Regions from separate parts of the Aureimonas sp. AU40 genome, predicted to be linked through region 2. Evidence: predicted binding sites of a transcription regulator. Region 2 holds the regulator's gene; the other holds the start of a gene.

Region 1 (9,798 bases), on a different contig from region 2:
CCGACTTGGCGCGAAACCGGGGCGCGCCGCAAGGGCCGCCGGGGGCCTCTTTCACCCTGCGGCGGAACTTGTCGCTCCATTCGCTCTTGCCGCTGGCCCCCCGCCCCGCTATTGCCCCGGCAACCGAATGGAGAATTGTCGTGAGCCTAGCCAGCCCCGTGGGTACGAAAAGGCCAGTCGCCTCGATCGATCCGATCCTCGGTCTGACGCGCGCCGACATGAACCGCGTCAACGACATGATCTTCGCCATGGCGGGATCGAATGTCGAACTGATCCCGCAGATCGCCGAACACCTGATCTCCTCGGGCGGCAAGCGCCTGCGCCCGATGCTCACCATCGCCTCGGCCCTCCTCTTCGGCTACGAGGGCGAAGGCCATGTGAAGCTCGCCGCCAGCGTCGAGTTCCTCCACACCGCCACGCTTCTGCACGACGACGTGGTGGACGAGAGCGACCTTCGGCGCGGCCGCAAGACGGCGCGCACCATCTGGGGCAACCAGGCGAGCGTTCTGGTGGGCGACTTCCTGCTCGGACAGGCCTTCAAGACCATGGTCGAGGTCGGCTCGATGCGCGCGCTCGCCATTCTCTCGAACGCCTCGGCCGTGATCGCCGAGGGCGAAGTCTGGCAGCTCTCCGCTGCCAAGAAGATGACCACCACCGAGGCCGACTACCGCGCGGTGATCGGTGCCAAGACGGCGGAACTCTTCGCCGCCGCCGCCGAGGTCGGACCGGTGATCGCCGAGGCCGGCGAGGACGCCGCGCGCGCCATGCGCGCCTATGGCATGCATCTCGGCATGGCCTTCCAGCTGGTGGACGACGTTCTCGACTATGGCGGCTCGGCCAGCGATCTCGGCAAGAATGTCGGCGACGATTTCCGCGAGGGCAAGATCACGCTTCCCGTCATCCTCGCCCATGCGGCGGGCGACGAGGCCGAGCGCGCCTTCTGGCGCGAGGCCATGGAAGACGGGCGCAACGACGACACGGCGCTTGCCCGCGCGCGCCAGCTGATGGAGCGCCACGGCGCGCTGGAAGCGACCAAACAGCGCGCCCGTGACGAAGGCCGCCTCGCCTCCCAGGCGCTGGCCGCCATGCCGGCGGGCCCGGTGCGCGACGCGCTGGAAGCGGTGGTGGAGTTCAGCATCGACCGGATTTCTTGAGCGGCGTTTCGCCCCTGCTCTTGCGCACGGCCCCAAAATGAACAAGCTGGATTGACAAGGGAACTGGTCGGCGCCTGACGCTTGTCGGCCGCGGCGGCTTCGCCGGAGCCACGCCGGCCGTTCCGGGCCGCTCCCGCCCTTCGCAAAGGAATTCGACGTTGGATACATCGCGCATTTCGCGGATCGCTCTCTCAGCGACGCTTGCGGCCTCGATGTTGGCGATCGGCGCGGCCGGAGCGCAGGCGAAGCCGACCAAGCCGGCCCCGGTCGTGGTGTCCAAGGGCCCGATTGAGGTGAACTCGCTGTCGGGCGCCTATCTCGCGGCCAAGCAGGCACGCGAGAACCGCCAGCCCGACGTCGCCGCCCAATATTACGAAAAGGCGCTGTCGCTCGACCCGACCTCCGAGACGCTGCAGCAGGAAGCCATGTTCGCCTATCTGGCGGACGGGCGCTTTGCCGAGGGCGTCAAGCTCGCCGCGAAGCTCGCCAACAACGAGGACGTCGGCAAGGTCGCGCACATCGCGCTGGGCCTCGACGCGCTGCGCGCCAGCCGCTTCGACGCCGCGATCAGCCAGCTGAAGCTCGACGACACGAGCGACCTCGACACACTTCTGGTCGGCCATCTCTCGGCCTGGGCCGAGCTTGGCGCCGGGCGCTCCAAGGATGCGCTCGCCCGCGTCAACGCGTTGTCGGGCGCGTCCTGGTTCGCGGTGTTCAACCAGTATCAGACCGGCCTTCTCGCCGGCCTGTCGGGCAATCTGCCCGCCGCGCGCACGGCGCTGAACAGCGTGATCTCCGATCAGGCCTCGGCGCAGACCTCCGTCGACGCCTTCCTCGCCAGCGCCGAAGCGCTCGGGCGGCTGGAAGCGCGCGCCGGCAAGAAGGCCGACGCGCTCGCCGCGATCGATAAGGGCCTGGAGCTCGCGCCGGGCTACGACCCGCTGACGCAGCTGCGCGCCGAAGTCGAGGCCGGCAAGAAGGTGGCGCCGCCGATCGAGAACGCGCAGGACGGGGCGGCCGAGACGCTCTACATCCTCGGACAGGCGATCAACCGGGGAGATGGGCAGGACGTCGCCCTTCTCTATTTCCAGTTCGCCAAGGCCGTGTCGCCGACGGTCGATCCCAAGCTCCTGACCGCCATGGCCGGCGTCGCCGATCGCACGCAGCAGATCGACCTCGCCCTCTCCTATTACGAGCAGATCCCCAAGACCTCGCCCTACCGGCGGACCGCCGAGCTGCAGATGGGCCTCGATCTCTGGCAGGCCGACCGCAAGGACGACGCCAAGACCCATCTTCGCAAGGCCGTCAGCGACTATCCCAACGATTTGCAGGCGCATCTCGCTTTTGCCGACATTCTCTCGGCCGACAAATCCTTTGCCGAGGCCGTGCCGCTGCTCGACCGCGCGCTGGAGCTGGCGCCCAAGGATTCGTCCACGCTCTGGAACATACATTTCCAGCGCGGCATCGCCTTCGAGCGGCTGAAGCAGTGGGACAAGGCGGAGCCGGAGTTCAAGAAAGCGCTGGAGCTTTCGCCCGACCAGCCGCAGGTCCTGAATTATCTCGGCTATAGCTGGGTGGACATGAACCGCAACCTCGACGAGGGGCTGCAGATGATCCGCACCGCCGTCGATCTCAGGCCGAACGACGGCTACATCATCGATTCGCTGGGCTGGGCCTATTATCGCCTTGGCCGTTACCCCGACGCGGTGGAGCAGCTGGAGCGCGCCATTCTGCTGACGCCCGCCGATCCGACGATCAACGACCATCTGGGCGATGCCTATTGGCGCGTCGGTCGCACGCGCGAGGCGCGCTTCCAGTGGAACCGCGCGCTGATCGGCGAGCCCAAGCCCGAGCCGAACGTGGTGGAAACCATCAAGCGTAAGCTGGCCGAGGGACTCGGGCCGGAAGCGCCCACCAAGCCGGGCGAGGTCGCGCCCGACACGGACGCGCAGCGCGCCGCCAACGAGGCGCCGGCAGCCGTCCGCCCGAACTGACGCTGAAGCGGTGGACCTTCTGGAGCCATCCGCTCCGGCGCTGCATCGGGCAGCGCTGGCGCCTGCCAAGATCAATCTCGCGCTGCATGTCACAGGGCGGCGCGAGAACGGCTATCACGACCTCGACAGTCTCGTGGTCTTCGCCCGCGAAGGGGACCGGCTCACGCTGGCGCCCTCACACGAGGATCGGCTGACGATCGACGGCCCGTTCGCGAGCGGCCTGCCGCTCGACCGGGGCAATCTCGTTCTGCGCGCCCTGGATCTGGCGCGCGTCGGTGCCGCCGGCCTCGGCCTCGCGCTTCCTCCCCTCCACATCCATCTGCAAAAGAATCTGCCGCTCGCATCGGGCATTGGTGGCGGCTCGGCGGACGCCGCCGCGCTTCTGCGCATGCTCGGCGCGATCTGGCCCGCCATCCAGCCCGCTCTGGCCACGGAATGCCTCGCGCTCGGCGCGGACGTTCCGATGTGCCTGTCCGGCCGGGCGGCCCGCGTGCGCGGCGTCGGCGAGATCGCGGCCGCCGTCCCGCGCCTGCCGGGCTTCGGTCTCTTGCTGGTCAATTGCGGCGCGCCCGTCTCCACGCCCACCGCCTTCGCCGGGTTGGAGCGGCGCGACAACCCGCCTCTGCCTCCCCTGCCCGAGGACGGCTTTATCGACCTCGCCGCCTTGGTCGACTATCTCGCAGGCACGCGCAACGATCTGGAGGCCCCGGCGCGGCACATCGTGCCCGCCATTGCCGCCGTGTGCGACGCCTTGCGCGCAGAAGAGCCGCTGTTTCACCGCATGTCCGGCTCCGGCGCCACCGTCTTCGCCCTGTTCGAGAACGGGGCGCAGGCCGAGCAGGCGGCCGTGCGGCTGCGCGCGCGCCATCCCGGCTGGTGGATCGCCTCCACCGGCGTCGATCCGATTGGAGACCGGCCATGAGCGCCCCTGACCGCCTCTTTCTTCCGCTCGGCATCGCCGTCCTTACCGTGTCCGACACGCGCAAAGCGGAGGATGATCGCTCCGGCGATACGCTGGCCGCGCGCCTCAGCGAAGCCGGCCATCGCCTCGCCGCGCGCGCCATCGTGCCGGACGATCGGGACGCCATTCGCGAGACCGTGCTCGGCTGGTCCAGGGACCCGGAGGTGGACGTCGTCATCACGACGGGCGGCACGGGCTTCACCGGCCGCGACGTGACGCCGGAGGCGCTGGAGCCGATCTTCGAAAAGCGCATGGACGGGTTCTCAGCCGTGTTCCACCGCGTCTCCTTCGAGACGATCGGCGTATCGACCATCCAGTCCCGCGCCACGGGCGGGGTGGTGAACGCGACCTTCGTCTTCGTCCTGCCCGGCTCGCCCGGAGCCTGCTGCGACGCGTGGGACCATATCCTAAAGCCCCAGCTCGACTACCGGCACAAGCCCTGCAACTTCGTCGAGATCATGCCGCGCCTGGACGAACATCTGAGGCGCAAAGGCGGCGCGGCAGCCTGAAGGCCAGCCGTCTCCGCTCCTCCATCGGCTGAGGCAAGGCGAGGCGTTCAGTCGTCGCGCTTGCGCAGCCGCTCGCTGGGCAGCCCATCGGCGGCCCTGTCGATCGCGACTCCCGCCGCCAGACGCTTCGCCAGATGCGCTTTCGGAACCAGCCGCGCGCTGGGCCTTCCGGCGAACCAGCGTCGCCACCCCGCGCGATCCCCCACGGGCAGCACGAAGCGGCCGCCTCTCGGTGCCTTCTCGCGCAACTGGTTTTCGATGTGATGCACCGCGCGCTCCGGCCAGCTTCCGGGCAAGCGGCTGCCCGCACGCAACACCAGCACCCACTCCCCCTTCAGCGTCGCGGCCGACTGGCGCAACTCGGCCAGCGAGCGCACCGAGCAACCCGCATGGTCCGCGACGTCCAGAACCTCCTGGCCGCTGGGGTCCACGACCACGACATCGCGCAGCACACCCTCGACCACGCCGGTTACCAGCGAGGACAGGGTCAGGGTCAGTTCCTGCGGGTCTTCGGCATCGAAAACAAGGACGCTCAGCATGGAACCGGCTTAACCGAGCCGAAGCGCGCTGACCAGAGCGGCACGGATACGCAATTTTGTTCTTGTAATGTTCTCATATGATGAATAGGACTATGGTCACAACGAGAGCAGCCACAGGGAAGCTTGTCCCATGTCCGAGATCCGCAGCCTCGAGAGAACCGACCGCCTGGGTCTGACCGGCCGTGAAGGCATCGACATGGCGCATCATGTCGTGGCGCAGTCCGGCCTTCGCATCGGCTTCGAGCGTCGGCGCGGCCGCGCGGCGGGCATCAACCCGACGGGCCGCTTCGAGCCTTTCTCTCGCTCCGTCTTCGACGATGGCTGGGCGACGATGGACGAGTTGCCGAGCTTCAAGACCGAAGTGCAGACGGAGATGGCCCGCACGGTCATCACCCGCAACACCTCCCCCGACATTTCCTTCGACCGGTCGGTGAACCCCTATCGCGGCTGCGAGCACGGCTGCATCTATTGCTTCGCACGGCCGACGCACAGCTATGTCGGCCTGTCGCCGGGGCTCGATTTCGAGACTAAGCTCTTTGCCAAGCCGAACGCTGCGGAGCTTCTGGAGGAGGAGATCGGCCGCGCCGGCTACGAGCCGAAGGCCATCGCGATCGGCACCAATACCGATCCTTACCAGCCGATCGAGCGCGAGCGCCGCATCATGCGCGACATGCTGGAAGTGCTGGAGGCCGCCAACCATCCGGTCGGCATCGTGACGAAGTCCGCTCTGGTGCTGCGCGATCTCGATATTCTCTCGCGCATGGCGGCCAAGGGCCTCGCCAAGGTCGCGATCTCGGTGACGACGCTCGACCGACGCCTCGCCCGCACCATGGAGCCGCGCGCCGCGACGCCCTCCAAGCGCCTGGAAGCAGTTCGCGAACTCACCAAGGCCGGCGTGCCGACCATGGTGATGACGGCGCCGATCATCCCGGGCCTGACGGATTCGGAGATCGAGCGGCTTCTGGAAGCGGCGGCGGAAGCGGGCGCTCGCGAGGTCGGCTACGTTCTTCTGCGCCTGCCGCTGGAGGTCGCGCCGCTCTTCAAGGAATGGCTGCTGCAGCACTATCCCGATCGCTACCGGCATGTCCTGTCGCTCCTGCGCTCTATGCGCGGCGGTAAGGACTATGACGCGGAATGGAACAAGCGGATGACCGGCAAGGGTCCCTACGCCATGCAGATCAAGCATCGGTTCGAAATGGCGGCCCGGCGCTTCGACTTGAACCTCGAGCGCACCCAGTTGCGCACCGACCTGTTCAGGGCGCCCAAGGGCGCTGGCGTCCAGCTGTCGCTGCTCTGAGAGACGACCGAAGCCCGCGAGCGGAAGAACACAGACTTTCGTTCGCGGGCAACAGGCGGGCTTTCAGTTGATGCGGGGCGTGTCTCCTCATCGATGAAGACGCTCTGAGGGAACCGGATCAGCCAGATCGATGCTGGCACTATGTCTACCCCGCCGGTTCGCCAAATCATTCGGGTTCTGCCCGCACCAGTTCCGGCGTTTGTCCCCGACGCCGGATCGCTCGCCCGCCGTCCGCACCCGGCTCGCGAGCCTTGAGGAGAATCGGAGAATGCGCGAGTCTCGCCGCACCATGGCTCGCCGTTCCTCCGATTCTCCACCCCTTCCCCCTCGCCCTGCCCGACGTGCCGCGCCGCATCCCGGCCCGGATTTTGCGCGCGAGGCCGCCCTTCTGCAGAATGGCGTCCACTGCGTGGCCGGCGTGGACGAGGCCGGGCGCGGTCCGCTCGCCGGACCGGTCGTCGCCGGCGCGGTGATTCTGCGCGTCGAGCACATTCCCGAAGGGCTGGACGATTCTAAAAAGCTTGGCGCGCGCGAGCGCGAGCGCCTGTTCGATGCGATCCTCGATATGGCCGAGGTAGGCCTCGGCAGCGCCAGTGCCGCCGAGATCGATCGGCTCAACATCCGGCAAGCGACGTTTCTCGCCATGCGACGCGCGCTGTTTGCCCTTCCCAGCAGGCCCGATCACGCTTTGATCGACGGTCGCGACGTGCCGCCGGGCCTTCCCTGCGCCGGGTCGGCGGTGATCGGCGGAGATGCGCTCTGCCTGTCGATCGCAGCGGCCTCGATCGTCGCCAAAGTCATGCGAGATCGGCTGATGACCACGCTTTGCGCGAGCGACCCGCGCTACGGTTTCAGCCGCCACATGGGCTATCCCACGGTCGCCCATCGCGCCGCGCTCGCCGAGCATGGCGTTGGCCCGCATCACCGGCGCAGCTTCGGGCCGGTGCGAGCCCTCATGCTGGCAGGCGAGTCGGACGGTTAGGCGAGGCCCCACTCGTGCCATCTCCCATGTGCAAACCCCATCGCATCGGTGCGGGTTGGCACACTTCCCGATTTGCCGCTTCCCGGCATTCCGCAGACAAACGAAAAAGGCCGGCTTTTCAGCCGGCCTTCGTCTTATACAAGAGCTATTGGTGCGGATCAGTTCAGACGACGGCGCACTTCGGCGATCGACTGGTCGGTGATGCGCGGGTCGGCGCCGACATTGCGCTCGGTCATGACGCGCGTTGCCGCCTCGATGGCGATGTCCACCGCGCGAGCGCGGACTTCGGACACGGCCTCGATCTCCGCCTGCTTGATCTTCTGCTCGGCGACCTGCGTGCGACGGGCAACGTAGTCTTCGCTCTTGGCGCGGGCCTCGGCGACGATGCCCTGCGCCTCGCGCTGCGCGACGGCGAGGATTTCCTGCGCCTCGCTCTCCGCCTCGCGGCGGCGGCGCTGGTATTCGGCCAGTTGCTGCTTGGCCTCTTCCTTCAGCTCGCGCGCTTCGTCGATCTCGTTGCGGATCTGCGCGGCGCGCTTGTCGAGCGCCTTCGCCATGATCGAGGGCGCCTTGAGATAGGCGATCAGCGCCAGGAAGAGGATGAGGCCGACGAGAGCCCAGAACGTATTGTCGAAAGCCATGGCGACGCCCTTTTAGGAACGAACGGAACGGACGGCGTGGGAGACGTCCTCGCGCGACACGCCGAGGCCGGCAATGTCGTTGAGAATGGCTTCGGCCGCATCTTCGGCGATCGTGCCGACATCGGCGAGCGCGCGCATCTTCACCTCGGCAATGCGAGCCTGGGCGCTTTCGAGGCGACCGTCGAGTTCGGCCTCGATGGTCTTGCGCTGCGCATCGGCATCGGCGCGCGCCTTGTCGCGGGCTTCCGTGGCGATGCGGGCGGAATTCTTGCGAGCGGACGCGAGTTCCTGCTCATAGGCGGCCTGTGCCTCGTCGGCGTCGAGGCGCATGCGCTCGGCGGCTTGGAGATCGAGGGCGATGCGCTCGCGGCGATTCTCCAGAACCGTGGAGATGCGCGGCACGATCGTCTTCGACAGGACGTAGTAGAACACGCCGAAGGTGATCGCGAGCCACAGGATCTGCGACGCGAAGAACTCGGGGTTCATCGGCGGAAAGCCGGCTTCCTCGTGGTGACCGGGCTCCACGGAGATCGCTTCGCCCGTGGGCGGAACGGGTGTTTCCATCAGGGTCGGACCTGCATCTGGCGATTGGACCTGGGCGAAAGCCTGAGTGACGAACATGTCGGACTCCGATGATACGGGTCCGGCCGCCCCAGCAGGGGCGGCCGGCTGCACAATCCCTTATGCGACCTGCTTAGACGAAGAGCAGCAGGAGCGCGATCAGGAGCGAGAAAATGCCCAGAGCTTCCGTCACGGCGAAGCCGAACACGAGACGACCGAACTGGCCATCGGCTGCCGACGGGTTGCGCAGGGCGCCCGTGAGGAAGCTCGAGAAGATGTTGCCGAGCGCGAGAGCGGTGCCGGCCATGCCGAAGCAAGCGAGACCAGCGCCGATGTAACGTGCAGCTTCCGCGTCCATGGGAACTCCTTTGGTTGGATCGTGCGGGGGTAGGATCCGCGGCGCCATGCGTCCGCGAAAGGGGGAGAGCGGTCAGTGGTGAACGTGAACCGCGTCGTTGAGGTACATGCAGGTCAGGATCGCGAAGACATAGGCCTGCAGGAAGGCAACCAGGAACTCCAGCGCCGTGATGCCCACCGTCATGACGAGCGGCAGGAGAGCGCCGAGGAAGCCGAGCGCGCCCATGCTGCCCATCGAGACCACGAAGCCTGCGAAGACCTTTAGCGTGATGTGACCGGCCAGCATGTTGGCGAAAAGACGAACAGAGAGCGAGATCGGGCGCGAAAGGAACGAGATCAACTCGATCAGCACCACGAAGGGCAGGACCGCCCCCGGAACGCCGGAGGGAACGAAGACCTTGAACCAGCCGAGGCCGTTCTTGCGGATGCCGTAGACCACGACCGTGCCGATCACCAGCAACGCAAGCGCGAAGGTGACGATCAGATGGCTGGTGACGGTGAAGAAGTAGGGGAACATCCCGATGAGGTTGGCCACCAGGATGAACATGAAGAGCGAGAACACGAACGGGAAGAACTGCATCCCGTGCGAGCCCGTCGCGTCGCGCAGCATCTTGGCGATGAACTCGTAGGAGAGTTCGGACACCGACTGCGCGCGGTTCGGGACTAGGCCACGTCCCCGGGTCGACCAGTAAAGGAAGCCCGTCGCCACCGCCACGGTCGCGACCATGAACAGCGAGGAGTTGGTGAACGACAGATCAAGGCCGCCGATCTCGATCGGAACGAGCCGAGAAATCTGGAACTGG
Region 2 (9,798 bases):
CGCCGTGGCGCTTGGAAAGCTTGGCTCCGTCCGCGCCATGGATCAGCGGAATATGGGCCATGACCGGAACGTCCCAGCCCATGGCCTGATAGATCAAGGTCTGGCGCCCGGCATTGGTCAGATGGTCGTCGCCCCGAATGATGTGCGTGACGCCCATGTCGTGGTCGTCCACGACGACCGCATGCATGTAGGTCGGCGTGCCGTCCGAGCGCAGCAGGATGAAATCGTCGAGATCCTTGTTGGGAAAGCGGACGTCGCCCTGAACCTGATCGCGCACCACGGTCTCGCCGTCTAAAGGCGCCTTGATGCGGATGACCGGCTTGACGCCGGCCGGCGCCTCGGACGGATCTCGGTCGCGCCAGCGAGCATCGTAGCGGGGCGGGCGCTTCTCGGCCTTGGCCTTCTCGCGCATCTCGTCCAGCTCGGCCGGGGAGGCATAGCAATAATAGGCCTTACCGGCCGCGACGAGCGCTTCTGCCACTTCGCGGTGGCGCGCCGCCCGAGCGAACTGCGAGATCGGCTCGCCGTCAGCCTTCAGCCCGAGCCAGTCCAGCCCTTCGATGATCGCGCTCACGGCCGCGTCGGTCGAGCGCTCCCGATCGGTGTCCTCAATGCGTAGCAGCATCTGCCCGCCCATGCGCCGGGCGTAGAGCCAGTTGAACAAGGCCGTGCGGGCTCCGCCGATATGGAGGAAGCCCGTGGGCGAGGGCGCGAAACGTGTCACCACGCGATCGGTCATCTCGGTGCCTTTGAAAACCGGGCGCGACGGAGATCGCAAGCCCTCTCAGTTGGAATGCGCGCCTCCGGTCGGGCTGCGCATGGATGGCCGGGTGTGTAACATAGGATCGAGAGGACTCAAGGCGGGGCGCACGTGCCGGCATCGCAGGTGATCACGGACGTTCTGCCGGACGGAGCCGCCGGCAATTCATCGTCCATCCCGCGCGTCGATCCGATTGGGCCGCTGCGGCTCTGGCTTTCCCGGCAGGTACAGCGCGAACGAGACCTCCGGTCGGCCTTCGCGTGGCTTCCGATCGGAATGATGATCGCGATCGCTCTCGTCTTCGGCTCGGGCTGGCGGCCTCCGGGCTGGCTGGGACCTGTCTTCGCGTTCGTAAGCATCGCTGGCGCAAACCTTGGGGCCGGTCGCCCCTTTGTCAGATCCGCTTTCCTGTTGCCCCTCGGCTTCGCCCTGGGACTTGGCACGAGTTGGATCGAGCTGAAGACAACCGACACGGTGATGCTCTCGGGAAATGCAACGGTTCGCATTTCCGGGCGTGTTCTGCTTCGCGAGCAGGACGATCGCGGGCGCTATCGCTATACGATCCAAGTCCTGGCAACGGAGCGCCCGCATCTCAGCCGGCCGCCGGAACGCGTACGCGTGCTCGTATCGAGCCGCCATGAGGCCCTGGCGATCGGCGCTCGCTATGTGGGCCTCGTGCGCCTGCAGCCGCCGGCAGGCCCTGCCTTTCCCGGTGGATATGACTTCGCTTTCATGCCCTATTTCGACGGCACCGGAGCCTTCGGCTACTCCCTCGGGCCGCCGAACCCCTCCGTGGAACCCGAGACGCTTGGAGTTTTCGAACACGTCGCCAAGCTGCGCCTGCTGATCGGCGATAGGATTCGCGCCGTGCTGCCGGACGAGCGCGGCGCTGTCGCGGCAGCGCTCATCAATGGCGAGCGCGCCGGGATCCCCGACGACATCGAAGCCGCCTTGCGAGTAACCGGACTTGCCCATGTCCTATCAATCTCCGGCTTTCACATGGCGCTAGTGGCGGGAATGACCATGCTAGCGGTGCGCTCAAGCATCGCCGCCTTTCCGTCGCTGGCGCTGCGTTGGCAGGCGCGCAAGATCGCGGCGGTCGCGGCGCTGGGCATCACCGGGTTCTACTTCCTACTGGCGGGTGACAACGCCGCAACCGAGCGATCCTTCGTCATGATCGCGATCATGCTGGGCGCGGTTCTGGTGGATCGACCGGCCCTGACCCTGCGCAATGTTGCGATTGCGGCCATGGTGGTCATGCTGATCTCGCCGCATGCACTGATGACCGCGACCTTCCAGATGTCGTTTGCCGCCACCGCCGCGCTGGTCGGGGCCTATGGTGCGTATTCCCGGTGGTCGAAAGGGGCGGGCGACGATCTCTCGCCTTTGCGCACGCTGGCGCTGGTGGTGATCGGCGTGTTCTTGTCGTCGCTGATTGCCGGCGCGGCGACGGCGCCTTACGCGATCTACCATTTCCAGCGGGCCGCGCCCTTCGGCCTTCTTGCCAATGTCCTGGCGACGCCGATCTTCTCGTTCTGGATCATGCCGCTGGCGTTGGCGAGCGTCTGCCTGATGCCCCTCGGCCTCGAGAGCTTGGCGCTTGTGCCCATTGGTTGGGGGCTCGATCTCGTGTTCTGGATGGCGAAGGCGCTGGCCGCTGCCTTTCCCGATTATGGCGTTGGGCAGATCGGCAGCGTCAGCCTTATCTGCTTCACGGTCTGTCTGCTGCTGCTCTCGTTTTGCCAGAGCCATTTTCGATGGGCGGCGGTCGCCCCGCTGGTGCTCGGCCTTCTCCTCGTTCCTGCAGCCTCGCGCCCCGAACTCGCCATATCGGAGGACGCTCGGGACATCGCAGTGATAGGCGACAATGGGCAGGTGATCGATCTTCGCAAGCGCCCGAACCGCTTCGTGCACGATCAATGGAAGCGCGCCTACCAGTTGGCGCCTCCCGGCCGTTCGAAGGACGATCGAAAGACCTTCGAATGCGACGAGCAGATTTGCCGTGCGAAGACCCGCTCGGGGCTCCGCATCGCCTGGACCGATCAGTTGGAGAAGCTGGGAGAACTCTGCGACACGGCCGATATTGCCGTGGTCGCCCGCGCGCCTCGCATCGAATCTTGCCGCTCAGGTGCGAAACTTCTGACGCTCCGCACACTGCGGCGCACAGGCGCGGTGGCTCTGGAGAGGCAGCGAGGCGGGTGGGAGCTACGGCCGTCCATTCCCCAGCCTTTCGAAGAATGGAACCAGCATCGCTCGGCGCCTTGGCCCGAGCGAATGGGAGGCGACAAGCCGAGCCGGAAAACGCCGAAAGGCGCGCGGCCGCGCCCTAATGATAGCGGCGGATCAGACCGACGAGACGACCCTGCACCTTGACCCGTCCCGCTTCCAGGACCCGCGTCTCATAGGCGGGATTGGCAGCTTCCAGTTCGACCATGGCGCCGCGACGACGGAAGCGCTTCAAGGTGGCCTCTTCCTCATCGATGAGAGCCACGACGATCTCGCCCGCGGTTGCCGTCTCCGCCCGCTGGATCAGCACCGTGTCGCCGTCGAGAATGCCGGCCTCGACCATCGAATCGCCTTTGACCTCCAGCGCGTAATGCTCGCCTTGGCCGAACATCTCAATCGGGAGGGCGATGGAGCGGCTGTTCTGCTGGATCGCGGAAATGGGGACACCCGCTGCGATGCGGCCCATAACGGGAACAGGCATGGAGTCATTGGCCGCGTCCGCCGTCTCGCCGCTTCGCGCGGTGGCAGCCCGCCCCGGAAAGGGCAAAACCTGCCGCTCGATCGTCTCGCCTTGGGAAACCTTCGCGGTAGTTGACGCGGCGACCTGAGCTTTACCGGCCATGGAATCGGGAAGCCGAACGACCTCAAGAGCGCGGGCCCGGTTGGGAAGGCGGCGGATGAAGCCACGTTCCTCCAGCGCCGTAATCAACCGGTGGATGCCGGACTTGGATTTCAGGTCCAGCGCTTCCTTCATCTCGTCGAAGGACGGGGGAACGCCGATCGACTGCAGGCGATCATGAATGAAGAGGAGCAATTCATGCTGCTTGCGGGTCAACATCGTTCGTATCCAACCAAAACAAAACCTGAACAAAGCCTATCTGTTCTGTTTGTGTTCTGCAAGGATGCCTGTCAAGCCAATCGCACGAACTCACAGGGATCGCCGGTCTCGCTAGGCGGAGCATGAGGTTGCCTGACGAGAAGTACGTCCGCTAGGGCGAAGACACTGAGGAGCGAGGAGTCCTGCCGATCGAACGGGACGATGCGGGGCTTGCCATCTGTCTCCCCACTGATTCGGCCACGCATGAACTCGGCACGATGATCGTTGGCGGGGACGGGCGTCCCCAATACGCCCCTTTCGTAGCCACCGTGCGCCGGGCGCCCGGCCAGCCGTTCGACCAGCGGCCGAAGAAAAAGCTCGGCGGTGACGAGGCTGGAGGCGGGGTTTCCCGGCAGACCTAGAAACCGCATCTCGCCGAAGCGTCCGGCCATCAGCGGCTTGCCGGGCCGCATGGCGACCTTCCAGAAATCGAGTTCCACTCCACACTCGCGAAAGACCGGCGCGACGAGGTCGTGATCTCCGACCGAGGCGCCGCCGATCGTCACGAAGACATCCACTTCATCGCGCCTGGCCCTGTCGAGCACGGCGGCAAGCGCCGAGCGGTCGTCCGCGACAACGCCATAGGATAAAGCCTCTCCGCCTGACGCTTCCACCATGGCAGCGATGCCGAACCCGTTGGATGCCACGATCTGCGCCGGGCCGGGGCGCGTGCCGGGCAGAACCAATTCGCTGCCGGTCATCAGAATGGCGACGCGCGGGCGCCGACAAACCTCCACCTCCGCGTGACCGCCGCTTGCCGCCAGCGCGATACTGGCAGGGCGAAAGATCGTGCCGGCCCGGAGAAGCGGCGCGCCCTCTCGAAAGTCATTCCCTGCCGGGCGGATATGGCGGCCGGGCGTGACCGGCTCGCGGACGAGCACCGTCTCCGGGTTCGGACGCTCTGTGTTCTCCTGGATGACGACGGCATCCGCGCCTTGCGGCGCGGGTGCGCCGGTGAAGATGCGAACCGCCTCGCCAGCACGCAAAATGCCTTCGAACGCCGCGCCGGCGGCCGATTCTCCGATGAGACGCAGTCGCGTTTCACCAGTGCCCAAGTCGCTGGCAAGGACGGCATATCCGTCCATCGCGGAGGCATCAAAAGAAGGCTGGGTCAGGATGGCCGAGAGATCGCTCGCCAGCCGCCTTCCGGCTAGGCTCCGCAGGTCTACGCGCTCGGTTTGCGCCACCGGCGAGACGTCCGACAGGAGCCGATCGCGCGCCTCCTCGACCGGCAGCAAACTCACGCGGCGCTCCAAGTGCCGGAACGTCCGCCCGTTTTCTCCACGAGGCGGATCTGGCTGATCGTCATGTCGCGGTCCACCGCCTTCGCCATGTCGTAGATCGTGAGGCAGGCGATGGAGACGGCTGTCAGCGCTTCCATTTCGATCCCCGTCTTGCCGGATACCCGGCACGTCGCGGAAACGCGGATGCCGGGCAATGCCGGTTCGTACTCCAGATCGAGCGAGACCTTCTCCAGCATCAGCGGGTGGCAAAGCGGAATCAGTTCGTGGGTCTTTTTCGCGCCCATGATGCCGGCGATGCGCGCGATCGCGATCACGTCGCCCTTTTTGGCACTGCCCTGCCGAATCATCTCCAGCGTTTCCGCCCGCATCAGGACGAGGCCTTCGGCCCGCGCCGTGCGGACCGTCTCGGGCTTGTCACCGACATCGACCATGCGGGCCGAGCCGTCCGCATCGAGATGAGTCAGTGAAGCCTCGCTCATGCCGCTTCCGCCGCCGCGCCGAAGAGCAGCTTGCGAGTGGCCATTTCCACGTCGCTTTGCCGCATCAGGCTCTCGCCGACGAGGAAGGTGCGAATGTTCGCACCGGCGAGGCGCACGCAATCCTCATGCGTCGAGATCGCGCTCTCGCCAACGAGGATGCGATCCGCCGGGACAAGCCGGGCGATCCGCTCACTTGTGGACAGATCGGTTTCGAAGGTGCGCAGATTGCGGTTGTTGATGCCGAAAAGCGGTGAACGCAGCTTGAGCGCGCGTTCGGCCTCGGCCTCGTCATGAACTTCGAGAAGGACGTCCATCCCATGCGCGAAAGCGCTGGCTTCGAGTTCGGCTGCCAGCGCGTCGTCTACGGCCGCCAGAATGACGAGGATCGCATCGGCACCCCAGGCGCGCGCTTCCGCAACCTGATACGTGTCGAACATGAAATCTTTGCGCAAGGCGGGCAGGGCGGTGGCGTTGCGCGCCTCCGTCAAGAATCCCGGCGCGCCCTGGAACGACGGGGTGTCCGTCAGCACGCTGAGGCAGGCGGCTCCGCCTCGCTCATAGGACTGGGCAATCGACACGGGATCGAAGTCGGGGCGGATCAGACCCTTGGAAGGACTGGCCTTCTTCACCTCGGCGATCAAAGCGAACTGTCCGTCCGCATGCTTGCGCCGCACCGCCTCGGCGAAGCCGCGCGGGGGCAGACCCACCCGAATGGCGTCTTCGAGGGACGAAAGGGAAACCTCGCGCTTCGCCTTGGCGATCTCGTCGCGCTTGTAAGCTTCGATCTTGGTGAGGATATCGCTCAAGCGCCTGCTCTCCGCATGGATTGGGACACCGTGACAAGCCTGGACAATGCGTCCGCGGCAGCGCCCCCTGCCAAGGACATTTGCGCCAGCGCCACGCCCTCTTCAAGGCTCGCCGCCTTGTCCGCGACCACCAGGGCACCCGCCGCGTTCAGAAGCACGATATCGCGATAGGCGCTCGGCTCGTTGGCGAGAACCCGGCGAAGCGCCTCGGCATTGTGCTCGGCATCACCGCCGATCAACTCTGCCATGGGGTGTTCGGGCAGGCCGGCGTCGCCGGCGCGAAGCACGGTCTGCCGAACTTCGCCGTCTTCCAGAATGGCGATCCGCGTCTCGCCGCAGACGGTCATCTCGTCCAACCCGTCGCCATGTACGACCCAAGCCTTTTCCGCGCCAAGCGCCTTCAGGGCTTCGGCAACGGGAACGACCCATTCGGGCGCGAAGACGCCCAGCAGAAAGCGCTTCACGCCGGCCGGATTGGCCAGGGGACCAAGGAGATTGAAGATCGTGCGGGTGCCGAGTTCCACACGGCTCGGACCGACGAAGCGCATCGCCGCGTGATGGGTCGGCGCGAACATGAAGCCCATGCGGGCCGCCTCGATGACGCGTCCGATCTGATCCGGGCTGAGATCGACATCGACACCCAGTGCCGCCAGGACATCCGCCGAGCCGGAGCGGGAAGAAAGGGCCCGGTTGCCGTGCTTGGCCACCGTCACGCCGCAACCGGCGACCACGAAGGCTGCGCAAGTCGAGACGTTGAACGTGCCGGACTGATCGCCGCCGGTGCCGACGATGTCGACCGCGTCCGACGGTGCAACGACCCCCGCCATGTTGGCGCGCATGACATCCACCGCGCCGGCGATCTCGTCCACGGCTTCGCCGCGAACCCGTAGCGCCATCAAGAAGCCGCCGATCTGCGACGGCGTCGCCTCGCCGGACATCAGAATGAAGAAGGCCTGCCGCGCCTCGTCCCGGGTCAACGCCTTGCCGGAGGCGACCTTTCCGAGAAGCGGCTTCATCCCTGGGCTCATCGCACGCTCGCCTTCGCCTGCTGAATGGCCTTCTGATTGTAGGTTACGGGGACGCCGCTCTGGAGCGCGGCGATGTAGCCCTGTTCGAAATCGCCGCGAAGCGCTTGGCCGAGGCCGGACCTTGTATTCTCGGCCACGACGGACGCCGGATCGGCTGGCGCCGCGACCTCGGAAACCTGAAGCACCAGCGCCTGACCCGAGTCGCGAGCCGGCGTCGAGGCCACGAGGCCTTGCGGACCCGAGAAGGCGGCGCGCATGCCGGCTTCGCCGAGCGCGGGAACCGCCGTGGCGCGCGTCAGGCCGGGTGCGGTCTCAAGCGTCAGCCCCTCGACCTCCGCCATGTCCTGAAAGCTTTGCCCCTTGCGAACCCGCTCCGCCAGCGACTGACCGCGATCGACCACCATCTGCACGGCTTCGTCCTGCTTCCAGTCGGCCACCACGCGATCGCGCACCTCGTCCAGCGGGCGATCCCGCGCCGGGGTGATCTCGCCGAGAACCGGGAAGACGTAGCTGTTGCCATCGAACTGCACGGGCGGGATGTCGCCGCCTTCTTCCGCCGCGAAGACGGCGGCGAGCACCTGATCCCGGCCGGGAATCGAATCGACCCTTGCACCGGCAGGCGTCGCGCCTTCGCGAGAAACGGCAGGAGCGGTTTCGATCTTCACGCCGGCCTGCGCGGCGGCCTCGCTCATCGGCGCGCCGCTCTGCAGGGCGTCGGTCAGCGCGTTATAGGCATTGGTGATGCGGGTGTTGGTCGCGTCCTTCGCCAAACCGGCACGGATTTCCTCTCGCACGGCATCGAACGGGCGCACCACTTCCGGCTGCACGCTGGTTACATTGAGGATGACCGGGCCGAAGGGACCCTCGACGACTCCGGTCGGCGTGTTGGGCTGCGCCGCGAAGGCGGCTTCGGCCAGGCTCGCATTGCCCAAGGCGGCGCGGTCGATCACACCGAGATCGGCGATCTCGCGGCCTGCGGCCTTGGCAGCGTCGGCAAGCGTTGCGCCGCCGGCAAGGGCTTGCGCCGCGCTGTCGGCGGAGGCGCGATCGGCGAAGACGACCTGCTGCACGCCGCGGCGCTCCGGCGTCGTGAACTGCGCACGGTTGGCCTCGTAATAGCGAGCGAGTTCCTCGTCAGTGACCTTGTCCGCCTCGGACATGGAAGTCGGTGTCAGCGCGACATAGGAAAAGGCTCGGTATTCCGGCGCGCGGTAGGTGTCGTTATGTTCGGTGAAGTAGCTGCCGAGTTCCTCGTCGCTCGGATCGGCGAGCCCGTCGGCGGGCTGTGGCTGCAGAACGACATATTGCACCGTCCGGCGTTCGCCATTGTAAGCGCCGAGTGCATCGACGAAGGCGCGGGGAACGGCGACATCGTCCGTCACCGAGCCGATCAGCTGCCCGCGCACGGCGCTGCGACGCAGGTCCGCCAGATAGCTCGCCTCGTTCATGCCGGCATTGGCCAGCACGGCCCGCATCACATCGCGCGAGAAATGTCCGCTGCCGTCGTGGAAGGCCGGCTCACGCTGGATCAGGGCGATGAGCCCGGCGTCGGAAACGCCGAGCCCGGCCTTCTCTGCCTTGAGATCGACCATGGCGCCGGAGCGAAGCTGCGCCAGAACCATCTGATCGACGCCGAACATCTCGGCCTGCTCGGCGGTCGGCCGCGCTTGAAGCTGCTGCCCGAGTCGGTTGAGCCCCTGCCGATAGGCCATTTCGTATTCCGCAAGGGACACACGCACGTCGCCGGCCTGCAGCACGGTGGAGCCGCCGCCGGGCGCGCGCAGCACATCTGCAATGCCCCAGCCGACGAAACTCACGGCCAGGCCGCCCAAGAAAAGCTTTGCAACCCAGCCCGAGGCACCGCGACGCATCTGGTTCAGCATTCGCTGCGAACTCCCGATCGATCCAAACTCACTGGACGTTCGAATAAGCATTCCAGCCGGCGAAGAAAAGGCGCTCTCGTCATCGCACGGGTTTGATTTCACATTGCGCCATCGTTACCCCTTCCTCCTCAGAAGCCCTGCAATGGGACATGAAGTGGGAGAAAACGACTTGGCGCAACGGCTCTTGATCGCAGGAAACTGGAAGATGAACGGCTTGGCCTCGCACCTGAACGAGGGTCGGGCCATTTCCGAGGGCAGCCGAGCCTTCGCCCCTCAACTCGATCTTCTTCTCTGTCCGCCCGCGACATTGGTGCGCACGCTGCGTGATCAGCTGGACGATCACGTCTTCGTTGGCGGCCAGACCTGTCATCACGCCGAGAAGGGCGCCCATACCGGCGAGGTTTCGGCCGAGATGCTTCGCGACGCCGGCGCGTCGCATGTCATCGTCGGGCATTCCGAACGCCGGGCCGACCATGGCGAGAGCAGCGAGAGCGT

Evidence for each region. The regulator LexA, encoded in region 2, represses DNA repair genes until DNA is damaged. The targets are predictions, from matches to a motif close to TGTTCNNNNTGTGTTCNG.
Region 1: a site for LexA is predicted at 5,215-5,232, ahead of AUL32_RS07995 (PA0069 family radical SAM protein). Genes of this name have one in related genera too.

What each region holds. Positions count from the first base shown of each region.
Region 1 is NZ_BBWL01000025.1:25,539-35,336, reverse strand. It holds gene AUL32_RS08020 (polyprenyl synthetase family protein) at 141-1,154, shown strand; gene AUL32_RS08015 (tetratricopeptide repeat protein) at 1,313-3,148, shown strand; gene AUL32_RS08010 (4-(cytidine 5'-diphospho)-2-C-methyl-D-erythritol kinase) at 3,159-4,070, shown strand; gene moaB (molybdenum cofactor biosynthesis protein B) at 4,067-4,618, shown strand; gene AUL32_RS08000 (hypothetical protein) at 4,666-5,157, opposite strand; gene AUL32_RS07995 (PA0069 family radical SAM protein) at 5,354-6,454, shown strand; gene AUL32_RS07990 (ribonuclease HII) at 6,723-7,436, shown strand; gene AUL32_RS07985 (F0F1 ATP synthase subunit B) at 7,595-8,077, opposite strand; gene AUL32_RS07980 (F0F1 ATP synthase subunit B) at 8,090-8,698, opposite strand; gene AUL32_RS07975 (F0F1 ATP synthase subunit C) at 8,772-8,996, opposite strand; gene AUL32_RS07970 (F0F1 ATP synthase subunit A) at 9,069-9,798, opposite strand, start outside.
Region 2 is NZ_BBWL01000041.1:420,430-430,227, reverse strand. It holds gene gltX (glutamate--tRNA ligase) at 1-739, opposite strand, end outside; gene AUL32_RS15535 (ComEC/Rec2 family competence protein) at 1,037-3,133, shown strand; gene lexA (transcriptional repressor LexA) at 3,087-3,824, opposite strand; gene AUL32_RS15525 (molybdopterin molybdotransferase MoeA) at 3,896-5,107, opposite strand; gene moaC (cyclic pyranopterin monophosphate synthase MoaC) at 5,104-5,586, opposite strand; gene trpC (indole-3-glycerol phosphate synthase TrpC) at 5,583-6,392, opposite strand; gene trpD (anthranilate phosphoribosyltransferase) at 6,389-7,420, opposite strand; gene AUL32_RS15505 (peptidylprolyl isomerase) at 7,417-9,291, opposite strand; gene tpiA (triose-phosphate isomerase) at 9,446-9,798, shown strand, end outside.